Regions from separate parts of the Kocuria sp. CH-021 genome, predicted to be linked through region 3. Evidence: riboswitches for the same ligand, from Rfam matches in the RefSeq annotation. Region 3 holds a riboswitch; each other region holds the start of a gene.
The links. A riboswitch is a leader RNA that binds a small molecule or an ion and turns the genes downstream of it on or off. The one in region 3 is predicted to bind S-adenosylmethionine.

Region 1 (4,266 bases), on a different contig from region 3:
CTCCGACGCCGAGCTGGAGGTCACCGTGCCCTTCGAGGTCGAGGCCTCCGAGTGGGAGTTCGACGGCTCCGCCGACGAGGCCGGAGGCGGCTGGGGCTCCGCGGGGGACTACGGTCTCGAGTGAGCGCTCCCCGGCCCGGCCCGGGGTGCGGCCCGGCCCGGGGTGCGGAGCGGCCCGGGGTGCGGAGCGGCCCGGGGTGCGGAGCGGGCTGCGGGCGGCGCGCACGACGGAGGCCGCAGCCCGATGGGCTGCGGCCTCCGTCGTGTCCTGCCCGCCGGCTACGCCGACAGCGGGAGGGTCGAGGGGTGGAGCTTGAAGAACGGGTGCCGTCCGGTCGTCGCGAGGGCTCCGGGAACGAGGAGCTGGCGGTACTTGGCGCACCATTGCGCGGTTCCCTCCGTGTGCTCCGCCGCGGCGGCGAGGTCGTCGGCCTCAGGGCTCAGGTACTCCTGCACGTCCCCGTCGGTCGACGTGAGCCGGACGAGGTGCAGATCGGGGAGGGCGGTGACGGTCACGTCGATCCACTCCTCGCGCTGGTCGGTGGTGATGGCTGATCTTTCTTCGGACATGGTCATGTTTTCTCCTGACGTTCTTGCAGGCATCCGATGGCGTTGCCCGCCGCTTCGTCATCCGATCCACCCGGGAACATCGGGTTGGCGCGCAGCGGGTCGGAGCCCCTCCGCGGGTTCGCCGGGGATCGTGTGATCTCCGGCCGAGCACGCGGACGCCGCATCTCGAGAAGCAGATCCAGGCTACCCCGGAGCTCCGACACCTCGACAAGCGCGTCGTGAGTCGTGTCACTGAAACGTAATGCTCGAGCTCGTCGCCGGCGCCGTCGCCGGTGTTCCGCGACCATTCCAGCGCAGCGATGTGTCGCCGAGATGTCGGAACGGTGACGTCCCGGGGAAGAACCGCGCACAGGGGGGGGCGACCCTGGCGCCGCCGGGCGATGTGGTTCAATGGACTCAGCTTCAAGAGACCCGGTCGGCAAGCTCCGACTTGACCGGGCACCAACCCCATGTTCACGGGTGGTTCGGATGACGAAGCGGCTCGCGTCGCCGCCACGGCGGCACCCGGTGCGAGCAAGAGCGCACGAAGGATCCCGGTCATGTCCGACCCCCGCACCCCCGTCCCCGCCGTCCGCACGGGCGCGCCGCCCGGCTCCTCCCCGGGTGTCCCGGCCGGACGGGACCCGTCCCCGGGCGAGCCCGCCGGCGTCCCGGCCATCAGCGCCTCCGCCATGAGCGTCGAGGACTACGCCCGTGCGGTGCAGGCCCGCACCGAGTTCGTGGACTTCCTGCTGGCCCCGGCCCGCGGGGAGCTCGCCGCCGCCTGAGGACGGGCGCCGTGGACCTGCTCCTGGACCGTTCCGTGCTGCTCGGGGTGCGCACCCCGGAGCGCTGCCCCGAGCTGGCCGGGGTCCTGCGCCGGCAGGGTCACCGGCGGCTGTTCGTGCCGGCCACGGTGCTCGGCGAGCTGCTCGCCGAGCGGCCCGACGAGACGCTGTGGGCGGAGCAGCTCGAGCTGCGCTTCCCGGGCCGGGTGCTGCCGGTGGACGCCGCCGTGGCCCGGGCGTGGGGCGCGCTGGCGGCACGGGCGACGGCCGACCCGCTCGCCGGCCTCACCGCGGCCACGGCCCTGGTGCACGGGCTGACCGTGCTGACCGCGGAGCCCGGGCGGTACGCCGGCACCGGGACGTCCGTCCTGGACGCGTCCCCCGCCCCGCGGCAGTCCTCGCGGTAGCCCTCAGGCGGCCCGGCGGCGGCGCGGGCCGCGCTCCGGCACCGAGAGCTCCAGGGCGCGCTCGTAGTGCTCGAGCAGCTGCCCGACCAGCACGTCCCACGTCCGGCCCTGGACCGCCGCGTGCGCGGCGGCGCCGAACGCGGCCCGCTTCGCCTCGTCGCCCAGGAGGTCGGCCACGTGCCCCCGCAGCGCTCCGAGGTCGCCCGGGGGATAGAGCCAGCCGGTGCGGGACCGGTCCACGAGGTCGAGGGGCCCGCCCCGGCCGGTCGCGACCACCGGCACCCCGGAGGCCATGGCCTCCTGGATCGTCTGGCAGAACGTCTCGAACTCGCCGGGATGGACGAACACGTCGAAGGACGCCATGATGCGGGCGAGCTCCGCGCCGCTGCGCCGCCCGGTGAAGTGGGCCTGCGGGAGCCGGCGGCGCAGGACGTCCTCCTCCGGGCCCGAGCCCACGACCACGAGACGCGTGCCGGGCAGGTCCGCGACCGCGGCGAGGTCCTCGACCTGCTTCTCCGGGGCGATCCGGCCCACGTAGCCGACGATCCGCCGGCCGCCGCCGACCTCCTCCCGCCACTGCTCGTCCCGGTGCCGGGGGCTGAAGCGGGTGGTGTCCACCCCGCGCCGCCACAGGTGCACGTCCCGGACGCCGTGCTCGGTGAGCTGACGGACGGCCGAGGTGGACGGCGCGAGCGTGAGCGTCGCGAGGTTGTGCATGGAGCGCACGTGCCCCCACAGGAGCTGCTCGAGGAACGGGGCCCCGTACTTGGCCGCGTAGCCGGGCACGTCCGTCTGGTAGACCGCCACGCACGGCACCCCGAGCTGCCGGGCCGCCAGGATCGCCCGGCGGCCCAGCACGAACGGGGAGGCCACGTGGACCACGTCCGGCCGGAAGCGCTCGAGCTGCCGGCGCACCCGCGCCACGGTCCCCCCGGCCACGCGCACCGCCGGATAGCCCGTGAGCGGCACGGCGGGCAGCCGGTGCACCGGCACCCCGTCCAGGTCCTCGACGACGTCCTCGGCGGGGCGCCCGAGCGGAGCGGGGCCGTAGGAGGGCGCCACGACGGCGACGTCGTGCCCTCCGGCGACCAGCTGCTCGACGACCCGCAGCACCGAGTGGGTGACTCCGTTCAAGTGGGGGAGGAACTGCTCGGCGACCACGGCGACTCTCATGGGCCCGAGCCTGCCCGGGCCGGGCGGCCGGACGGGAAGCGGCGCGTGGCCCGCCGGTGAAGGCCTCGTGAAGCCTCTGCCGGGGCGCCGCGCGGGCGTGGGAAGATGGTCGGTGATGAACTCCCATGGCTCCTCTTCCCCCGCCGCACGCCCCGACCGCAGGGGCGTGCCGATGCCGCTGTGGCTGCAGGGCGTGCTGGAACTCGGCTCCGTGGCCGTGGTGTCCTACCTGCTCGTCCTGCTGACCGTCCTCATGGTGTGGCTCGCCGACGGCTTCGACACCCTTGGACTGACCGGGGGGATCGTGCTCTCGGGCCACGTGTGGCTGCTCGCCCACCTCACGCCCCTCCAGGTGGCCCTGGACCCGGGCGCGGGACTGCCCGCGACCACCGGGACGCTCAACCTCGTCCCCCTGGGGCTGACCGTCGTCCCGTTCGCGCTCGCCTGGCACGCCGGGCGGCGGCTGGCGCGGGCCTGCTGGGAGGGCCAGTTCTGGCAGCCGTACCTCAGCGGCCTCGCCGCCTACTCCGCGCTCGGCGCCGCGGCGGCGCTGCTGTTCACCGGGGAGCAGGTCTCGGCGAGCCCGGCCGCGGCGGCCGTCTTCCCGCTCGTGCCCGTGGCCCTGGGCGGGTTCGTGGGCGCGTACCGGGCCTCCCGGTCCCTGCCGGGGCTGATCGGCGTCAACGCCGCCGCGTGGGTGGAGCGCACGAGCCAGTACTCCCGCTGGGCCGGGTCCTACGTCTGGGCGGTGCTGCGCGCCGGCTTCGTCGCGGCCGTCGCCGGGGTCGGCGCCGGGGCGGCCCTGCTCGCCGCCGCCCTGTTCTGGAACTGGAACGACGTGGTGGGCGTCTACCAGCGGCTCGGCACCGGCGTGCCGGGGGACACCGCGCTGACCGGGCTGCAGCTCGGCTACCTGCCCAATCTCGCGGTCTACGCCCTGGCCTGGGCCACGGGCGCGGGCTTCGACCTCGGCTCCGGCACCCACGCCTCCCCGCTGGGCACCGACCCCGGACCCGTGCCGCTGCTCCCGGCGCTCGCCGCGCTGCCACCAGAGGAGCTCCCGGCCGGCGCGCTGGGAGTGGTCGCGCTGCCGATCCTGGCCGGCGTCCTCGCCGGCTGGTGGTTCCTGCGCGAGGGCGAGAACCACCTGGACGACTGGATGGCGCTGCGGCTGCCCGCCCGCTGGATCACGTACCCGGTCTCGACGCTGCTGACCGGGGTGCTCGTGGGCGCGGTCGCGGGCGTGCTGGTGATGCTGCTGAGCTGGCTGGCGCACGGCTCGCTGGGGCTCGGCCGGCTCACGGACGTGGGGCCCGACGGTCCCGCCGTCCTGCTGCTGTTCGGCGCCG
Region 2 (4,266 bases), on a different contig from region 3:
GCGAAGAACGCGATGACCAGGTAGCCGGCGGCGTTGTTGGCGGCGAAGATCAGGGCCGCGAGGGTGACCTGCTTGGAGTTGTGCTTGAACAGCTGGCCCAGGGGAGCGGAGGACTCCTTCTTGCGCAGCTGCATCTCCTTGAACACCGGGGACTCGTCCACGGTCTTGCGGATCAGGTAGCCGACCACGATGAGCACCACGGAGGAGATGAACGGGATGCGCCAGCCCCAGGCCTGGAAGTCCTCGGGGGTCATCATCGAGGTGAGGGCGAACATGAAGGACGTGGCAAGCAGCATGCCCAGCGGCACGCCGATCTGCGGATAGGCGCCGAAGAGCCCGCGCTTGTTCCGCGGGGCGTGCTCCACGGACATCAGGGCGGCGCCGCCCCACTCGCCGCCGGCCGAGAAGCCCTGCATGACGCGCAGCAGCACCAGGAAGATCGGGGCCCAGACGCCGATCGTGGCGTAGGTGGGCAGCAGGCCGATCAGCATCGTGGCCGCGCCCATGCCCACGAGGGTGAGGACCAGGACGAGCTTGCGGCCGTACTTGTCGCCGAGGTGGCCGGCGACCACCGCGCCGAGCGGACGGAACAGGAAGCTGATGCCCAGGGAGGCCCACGCGACGACCTGGGCGAGGCCGGCGTTCTCCTCGGACAGCGGCGCGAAGTACAGCGGGGCCAGGACGAAGGCCGCGGCCTGGGCGTAGATGAAGAAGTCGTACCACTCGATGGTGGTGCCCACGAGGGTGCCGGCGAGGACCTTGCGCTCCTCGCGGGACATCTCGTGCCGCCCGGCCGGGGCGGATGAAGTGTGCGCCATGGGTTCTCCAGTGTGGTCGGGGACGGCGACGTCCTCGGCGGAACCGAACGGATTATGACCGAACGTTCGGTAGTTCAGGACGATACTACGGATGAAAGTGATGCCTGTCACCATCCGTGCGGAACGATCAATTCGTCGTCGGAAATGTGACGCGCCTCACCTGCGGGGGGCCGGTGGCGGCAGCCCGCCGCCGACCGCTCGGAGCCGCGCACGCCGGGACCGCGCCCGTCGGAACGCCGCCGGGCCCGGCCCTCGAGGAGGACCGGGCCCGGCGGCGCGAAGGGGCGTCGACAGCGGCGGCTCAGCGGTAGAGCCGCTCCGAGGCAAGGCGGGCGCCCTCGACGAGGGACTCGAGCTTGGCCCACGCGATCTGCGGGTGCAGGCGCCCGCCGAGCCCGCAGTCGGTCGAGGCGACGACGTTCTCGCGGCCCACCACGGAGGCGTACTGCTCGATCCGGTCCGCGACCAGCTCGGGGTGCTCCACCACGTTCGTCGAGTGCGAGACCACCCCGGGGATGATCACGCGGCCCTCGGGCAGCGGGTGGTCCCGCCAGACCTTCCACTCGTGGGCGTGGCGGGCCGAGGCGCCCTCGAAGGTGTAGCCGCCGGCGTTGATGGTCAGCATCAGGTCCACGAGGTGCTTCAGCTCGAGGTCCGTGGTGTGCGGGCCGTGCCAGGAGCCCCAGCACAGGTGGAAGCGGACCTGCTCCTCGGGGATCCCGCGCAGCGCGTGGTTGAGGGCCTCGACGCGCAGCCGGGTGAACGCCAGGTAGTCCTCGACCGTGGGCTCGGGGTTGATCTGGTCCCAGGACTCCGCGATGGAGGGGTCGTCGATCTGCACGGTCAGCCCGGCGTCCGTGATCGCCAGGTACTCCTCGCGCATCGCGTCGGCGCACGCGTACACGAGCTCCTCGTCGGTCTCGTAGTACTCGTTCGTCACCCGTGCCGCGGAGCCGGGGGAGAGGGCGGCGACGAACCCGGTCCCGGCGCCCGTGGCCTCCAGAGCGGCGCGGAGGTTGCGGACGTCCGAGGCCACGGCCTCCTGGCCGGTGTAGCGGAGCGGCCCGGTGATCTTGGGCTGCTTGGTCGAGGAGCGCCCGGTGAGGATGCCCGACGCCGGGTCCTCGTACGCCTCCCGGAAGCGCTCGCGGTCCCGGCGGTCCGGGAAGCTGGTGAGCACGATGTGGCCGGGCGAGGAGCGCTTCTTCTCCGTCGACGCCCACCGGTCCTCGTCGGAGGGGGTGAGGCCGCCGAGGCGGGAGAAGGAGTAGTTCCACCACGCGCCGTAGTCGACCGCGCTGGACATGGTGTGCCCGTACTCGCCGTCGTTCACGACGTCCAGGCCGATCTCGCGCTGCCGGCGCACCACGTCCTCGACGCCCGTGGCGAGCTCGGCGGTGAGCTGCTCGAACGTGATGGCGCCCTCGGCGTGCTGCTGGTTGGCCTCGAGCAGCCGCGGGGTGCGCGGCAGGGAGCCCACGTGGGTGGTCTGCACGTGGTCGGTGTTCTGCATGGTCATGGGTGTCCTCCTCGGGGACGGCGGGGACGGCGGGGACGGCGGGGGAGTCGGGTGGGGCCGGTCAGGGCCGGTCAGGGTCGGAGCCGGCGGGAGGCGAGCTCGGCGCCACCCCTCGCCCGGTTCGCCCCGAGCGGCGCCGGGGTCCGGGGGAGGGACCCGGCATGGGTCGTGCGGATGCGGTCGGTGCTGTGCGGCATGGGCCGTGCGTCCTTTCCATCGGTCCTGGCGGTAGCACCGGAGGCGGGACGGGAAGCCCTCGCCCGGGTTGCTGCGGCGTCGTCGAGCCAGATCTCTCGGCCGCTCTGGATGGTGACCGTCCCATCCAAGCGCACCCGTGCGCGCTGCGCCATCCGGCGCCCGGATGACGGACATGACGCCGTGTGACGCGACCCGGCGCGCGCTCCCGGGTGGCCCTGTCCTTCGCGAACATGGCCTGGATCACATACCGTGGCGGTGATCCGTGCCCCTCACCCCGCGGGCACGACGGACCAGAGGAAGGACCCCCATGTCCCAGACGCCCCCGCAGCAGGACCTCGAGGGCCGCGCGGCGCTCGTCACCGGTGGCGCGAGCGGCATCGGCCTGGCCGCCGCCCGGGCCCTCGCCGGCTCCGGCGCGCACGTGGTCGTGGCCGACGTCGACGAGGCCGGGGCGCGGCGCGTCGCGGACGAGCTCGGCGGCCGCGCGTGGGCCGTCGACCTGCTCGACACCGCGGCGCTCGCCGAGCTGAGCCTCGAGGTCGACGTGCTGGTCAACAACGCCGGCATCCAGAAGGTCGCCCCCCTGCAGGAGTTCGACCCCGCGGACTTCCACCGGATCCTGGTGCTGATGCTGGAGTCCCCGTTCCTGCTGGTGCGCGCCGCGCTGCCGCACATGTACGAGAGGGGCTGGGGGCGCGTCATCAACGTCTCCTCCGTGCACGGGCTGCGTGCGTCCCCCTACAAGAGCGCCTACGTCTCGGCGAAGCACGGCCTGGAGGGGCTGTCCAAGACCGTCGCGGTGGAGGGCGCGGCCCACGGGGTGACGAGCAACTGCATCAACCCCGGCTACGTGCGCACCCCGCTCGTCGAGAAGCAGATCACCGACCAGGCGAGGGTGCACGGGATCCCCGAGTCCGAGGTGGTCGAGCGGATCATGCTCGGCGAGACGCCGATCAAGAAGCTCGTGGACCCGGAGGACGTCGGCAGCCTGGTCGCGTGGCTGGCCGGACCGCACGCGTCCATGGTCACCGGGGCCTCCTACACGATGGACGGCGGCTGGACGGCGCGCTGAGCCCGCCCCACGCCGCGGCGGTGCGCTGCCGCGTCCGGACCGCCCGGCGGCCCGGCCCGCCCGCTGCCGGTCCGGACGGGCCCGGCGGCCCGGACGGTCCGCCGCCGGCCCGGTGCGCTCAGCGGTGGCCCAGCTCCCGGGAGAGCCGGTGGGCCTCCGTGAGCAGGGCCCGCCCCAGGGGCTGCCGGCGCTCGCCGGTGAACCGGGGCTCGATGCCCGTGAGGCTCAGCGCGTAGACCGGCGCCCCCGTCGCGTCGAAGACCGCCGCGGCCATGCCCCAGCTGCCCTCGACGATCAGCCCGGGGTTCACGGCGAAGCCCTCCCGCCGCACGTCCGCGAGCAGGGCCCGGATCCGCTCGGGCGTGTGGCCCGGACCCCAGTCGGCGCGGGCCCCGGCCGTCGCCGCGAGGATCCGGTCCACCTCCGGGTCGGGGAGGTGGGCCAGGATCGCCAGCCCCGCCGAGGCCACGCCCAGCGGCAGTCGCAGCCCTTCGTAGAGGACGTGGGAGCGGATCGGGAACGCCCCCTCCACGCGCGCCAGGCAGACGGTCTCGAGTCCGCGGCGGACCGACAGGAACGCGCTCTCGCCGGTGGCCTCCGCGAGCCGGCGCAGCGACGGCCCGGCCAGCTCGCGGATCGGATAGCGGTGGGCCGCGACC
Region 3 (4,266 bases):
ACACCCGCGTATTCACTGAAGTAAAAGGACAGGAGGCTGAGCGTCCGCTAGGGTTGGCGACGAAGCCGGCTCAGGGTATTCCTGGGGAACTCGCCGGTTGCTTACAATGAAAGTCCCTCCCGGGACGGATAAGGAGCAATCATGGGAATCATCAGCTGGATCGTCCTCGGCCTCATCGCCGGTGCTCTCGCCAAGCTCATCATGCCGGGCAACCAGGGCGGCGGCATTCTCGTCACCATGGTCCTCGGCATCGTCGGAGCCCTCCTCGGAGGCTTCCTGGGGTCGCTGATCGGCATCGGCGACCTGGAGTCCGTGTTCGACATCGGCACCATCATCACGGCCGTCGTGGGAGCGCTCATCGTGCTCTTCATCTGGGGCGCGGTCACCGGCCGCAAGGGCCGCACGCACTGACCCGGCCCCACCGGTCCCCGAGGCCCCGTCCACCGTTCCCGGTGGACGGGGCCTCGTGGCGTCCGAGCCCGGGCCGGCGTCCGCGCCCGGGGCGGGCCCGCGGGGTGATCCGGGGGATACTGGGGCCATGACGCCCCCCGCCTCCTCGCCCCGCACCCGGCAGACGCCCGAGCTGGCGGCCCTGGTCGCCGCCGGTCCCCGCAGGATCAGCGTCCTCGGCTCGACCGGCTCGATCGGCACCCAGGCCCTCGACGTCGTGCGGGCGGCCCGCGAGCTCGAGGGCCGGGCCCCGTTCACCGTGGTCGCCCTCGCCGCCGGGCGGAACCACCTCGAGCTGCTGGCCGAGCAGGCCGTCGAGACCCGCGCCGCGCTCGTGGCCACGAGCGGCACCGGCCAGGACGCCGCCCGGCTGGCCCGGCTGATCGCGGAGCGGGCCGCGGCCGCCGGGGCGGGGGACTACCGCCCCGAGATCGAGCACGGGCCCGCCGCGGCGTCCGCGGCCGCCGCCCACCCCGGCGCGGACCTGGTCCTCAACGGCATCACCGGCTCCATCGGGCTCGCGCCCACGCTGGCGGCGCTGCGGGCCGGGCACAAGCTCGCGCTGGCGAACAAGGAGTCGCTGATCGCCGGCGGCGCCCTCGTCAAGGCCGCCGCGGCGGCCACCGGGGACCCCGACGCGCTGATCCCCGTGGACTCCGAGCACTCGGCGCTCGCGCAGGCGCTGCGCGGCGGCTCCGTCGGGGAGGTGGACCGGCTCGTGCTGACGGCCTCGGGCGGGCCGTTCCGCGGCCGGTCCCGGGCGGAGCTCGAGGCGGTCACGCCGCAGGACGCGCTGCGCCACCCCACGTGGGACATGGGCCTGATGGTGACGACCAACTCCGCGTCCATGGTGAACAAGGCCCTCGAGGTGCTCGAGGCCCACCTGCTCTTCGACGTCCCCCTCGAGCGGATCGACGTGGTGGTCCACCCCCAGTCGGTGGTCCACTCCATGGTCCAGTTCGTGGACGGCTCCACCCTCGCCCAGGCCTCGCCCCCGGACATGCGCCTGCCCATCGCCCTCGGCCTGGCCTGGCCGCACCGGGTGCCCGGGGCCGCCCCGGCGTGCGACTGGACGCGCGCCGCCGAGTGGACCTTCGAGCCCCTGGACCCCGTGGCGTTCCCGGCCGTCGAGCTGATCAAGGCGGCGGGGGAGCGGGGCGGGACCTTCCCCGCGGTGTTCAACGCGGCCAACGAGGAGGCGGTGCACGCCTTCCACGACGGCCGCATCCGGTTCCCGGCCATCGTGGACACGGTCGAGGCGGTGCTGGACGGGCACGACGACGACGGCCCGCTCGAGCTCGAGGCCGTCCTGGCGGCCGAGCACTGGGCCCGCCGCCGGGCCCGCGAGGTCCTCGCCCGCTGACCGGGCCCCCGGGCCACGGCGTCCCCGTGCTAGTCTGTCGGCCGGATGACGAGTCCCAGCACGAAGCCCTGGCTGGCTGGGCGGCAACCCTCTCCCGTAGTGGGGTGCCCCAGGTGAACCATCCGGCCACGGCCGACGACGGCCGGCGGCAAGTACGGCTCGACGCCTCCCGCGCCCTTCCGCGCGCCGATCGGCCGACGCCGCCGGATCCCGGCCCTGGTGGACACCTCCGACACCTACGGACCCACGGAAAGGCACCACATGCGATCGCAGCGCCTCCCCTTCCTCGCCCTGGCCACCACCCTCGGCCTCACCCTCACCGCCTGCGGCGGCTCCGCGGGGGAGTCCTCCGGCGAGGGCGTCCTCGCCGACGACAAGGTCACCATCGGTGTCGTGGGCACGGACCCGACCCACGACGCCCTCAAGCAGCTGGCCGAGGAGCAGGGCATCACCGTCGAGTACGTCGACTTCTCCGACTACAACCAGCCGAACCCCGCCAACGAGTCCGGCGACGTGGAGATGACCTGGTTCCAGCACATCCCGTTCCTCGCCGACTACAACAACTCCGCGGGGGGCTCGATCACCCCCGTCGGGTCGACCTCGATCTACCCGCTGGGCCTGTACTCCAACCAGTACGACTCCGTGGAGCAGTTCCAGGAGGGCGACGAGATCGCGGTGCCCAACGACGCCGTGAACCTCTCCCGCGCGCTGCTGGTGCTCGAGGCCGCCGGGCTGGTGGAGCTGACCTCCGACACCCTGATCCCCACCGAGCTCGACGTCGACACCGAGGCCTCGACGGTGACGGTCACCCCGGTCTCCGCGGAGCAGACGGTGCTCTCGCTCGACTCGGTGGCCGGCTCGGTCATCAACAACGACTTCCTCTCCCGGGCGGACATCGACCCGAAGTCCGCGCTCGCCCAGGACGACCCCGACGCCGAGGGCTCCCGCGCCTACGTCAACCTGTTCACCACGACCGAGGAGCTCGCCGACGACGAGACCCTCCGGCAGGTGGCCGACCTGTACCACGAGCAGCCCGTGCTCGACGCCGAGATGACGGAGACCAAGGACACCGCCGTGCCGCTGCAGCTGGAGCAGCAGGAGCTGCAGGAGCTGACGGAGCGCTACCAGCAGGAGCTCAAGGACCAGGAGCAGTGAGCGCGGCGGTCCCCACCGGGCCGTCCGCACCCGGGCGCCCGGACGAGGTGCTCGTGCGCTTCAGCAACGTCTCCAAGACCTTCCGCACCGGCTCGGGGCGGGCGGCGCGCGAGGTGGTGGCGGTCGACGACGTGAGCCTCGACGTCCGCCGCGGCGAGATCTTCGGCGTGATCGGCTACTCCGGGGCGGGCAAGTCCACCCTCGTGCGCCTGATCAACGGGCTCGAGCCCATCACCTCCGGCTCCCTGACCGTGGAGGGCTTCGAGGTGGCCGGCCGGCGCGAGACCGAGCTGGCGCCGGTGCGGCAGGAGATCGGCATGATCTTCCAGCAGTTCAACCTCTTCACCTCCCGCACCGTGGCCGGCAACGTCGAGTACCCGCTCAAGCGGGCCGGCTGGCCGAAGGAGAAGCGCCGGGCGCGGGTGGCCGAGCTGCTCGAGTTCGTGGGCCTGTCCGCGCGCGCCGGCAACTACCCGGAGCAGCTCTCCGGCGGGCAGAAGCAGCGCGTGGGCATCGCCCGCGCCCTGGCGACCAGCCCGAAGCTGCTCCTGGCCGACGAGTCGACGAGCGCCCTCGACCCGGAGACCACGCAGGAGGTGCTGCAGGTGCTGCAGCGGGTCAACCGGGAGCTGGGCATCACCATCGTGATCATCACCCACGAGATGGACGTGGTCCGGGCGATCGCCGACCGCGTGGCCGTGATGCAGGACGGGAAGGTCGTGGAGCACGGCTCGACCGTGGACATCTTCGCCCGGCCCCGCACCGAGACCGCCCACCGCTTCGTCTCCTCCGTCCTGCACTCGGAGCCCGACGCCCGCGAGGTGGAGCGGCTGCGCCGCTCCCACCGCGGGCGCCTGGTGATCGTCGACGTCGGCGACGGCGTGGACATCGGCGGCGTGCTCTCCGACGGCGCCGCCCGCGGGGTCCGCTTCACCATCGCCTACGGCGGGATCAGCGTGCTCCAGGAGCAGTCCTTCGGGTCCCTGACCTTCGAGCTGACGGGCGAGGACACGGCCGTGCAGGCCGTGGTCGACGAGATGTCCCGCATCACGACCCTGAGAGAGGTGGCCGCGTGAACGACTGGTCCGTCCTGGGACCCGAGCTGCTGGCCGCGCTCGGGGAGACCCTGTACATGGTGGCCGTCACGCTGCTGCTCGCCGGCCTGCTCGGGCTGCTCGTGGGCGTGGGCCTCTACGTCACCCGCCGCGGCAACATCCTGGAGAACCGCGCGGTCCACGAGGGCCTCAACCTCGTGGTGAACTTCGTCCGGCCGATCCCGTTCATCATCCTGCTGGCCG

Region 1: linked by a shared signal. The riboswitch ahead of ACPYN7_RS02015 (hypothetical protein) and the one ahead of ACPYN7_RS07220 (MetQ/NlpA family ABC transporter substrate-binding protein) in region 3 are both predicted to bind S-adenosylmethionine.
Region 2: linked by a shared signal. The riboswitch ahead of ACPYN7_RS03640 (cobalamin-independent methionine synthase II family protein) and the one ahead of ACPYN7_RS07220 (MetQ/NlpA family ABC transporter substrate-binding protein) in region 3 are both predicted to bind S-adenosylmethionine.

What each region holds. Positions count from the first base shown of each region.
Region 1 is NZ_JBNAFK010000002.1:152,554-156,819, reverse strand. Features, by position in the region: gene ACPYN7_RS02025 (hypothetical protein) at 1-124, shown strand, start outside; gene ACPYN7_RS02020 (hypothetical protein) at 280-576, opposite strand; SAM riboswitch class IV at 971-1,096, shown strand; gene ACPYN7_RS02015 (hypothetical protein) at 1,110-1,337, shown strand; gene ACPYN7_RS02010 (PIN domain-containing protein) at 1,349-1,744, shown strand; gene ACPYN7_RS02005 (glycosyltransferase family 4 protein) at 1,748-2,917, opposite strand; gene ACPYN7_RS02000 (DUF6350 family protein) at 3,090-4,266, shown strand, end outside.
Region 2 is NZ_JBNAFK010000003.1:240,229-244,494, reverse strand. Features, by position in the region: gene ACPYN7_RS03645 (MFS transporter) at 1-818, opposite strand, end outside; gene ACPYN7_RS03640 (cobalamin-independent methionine synthase II family protein) at 1,120-2,337, opposite strand; SAM riboswitch class I at 2,548-2,650, opposite strand; gene ACPYN7_RS03635 (3-hydroxybutyrate dehydrogenase) at 2,843-3,607, shown strand; gene ACPYN7_RS03630 (IclR family transcriptional regulator) at 3,726-4,266, opposite strand, start outside.
Region 3 is NZ_JBNAFK010000007.1:112,466-116,731, forward strand. Features, by position in the region: gene ACPYN7_RS07210 (GlsB/YeaQ/YmgE family stress response membrane protein) at 142-411, shown strand; gene dxr (1-deoxy-D-xylulose-5-phosphate reductoisomerase) at 539-1,813, shown strand; SAM riboswitch class IV at 1,858-1,974, shown strand; gene ACPYN7_RS07220 (MetQ/NlpA family ABC transporter substrate-binding protein) at 2,075-2,968, shown strand; gene ACPYN7_RS07225 (methionine ABC transporter ATP-binding protein) at 2,965-4,044, shown strand; gene ACPYN7_RS07230 (methionine ABC transporter permease) at 4,101-4,266, shown strand, end outside.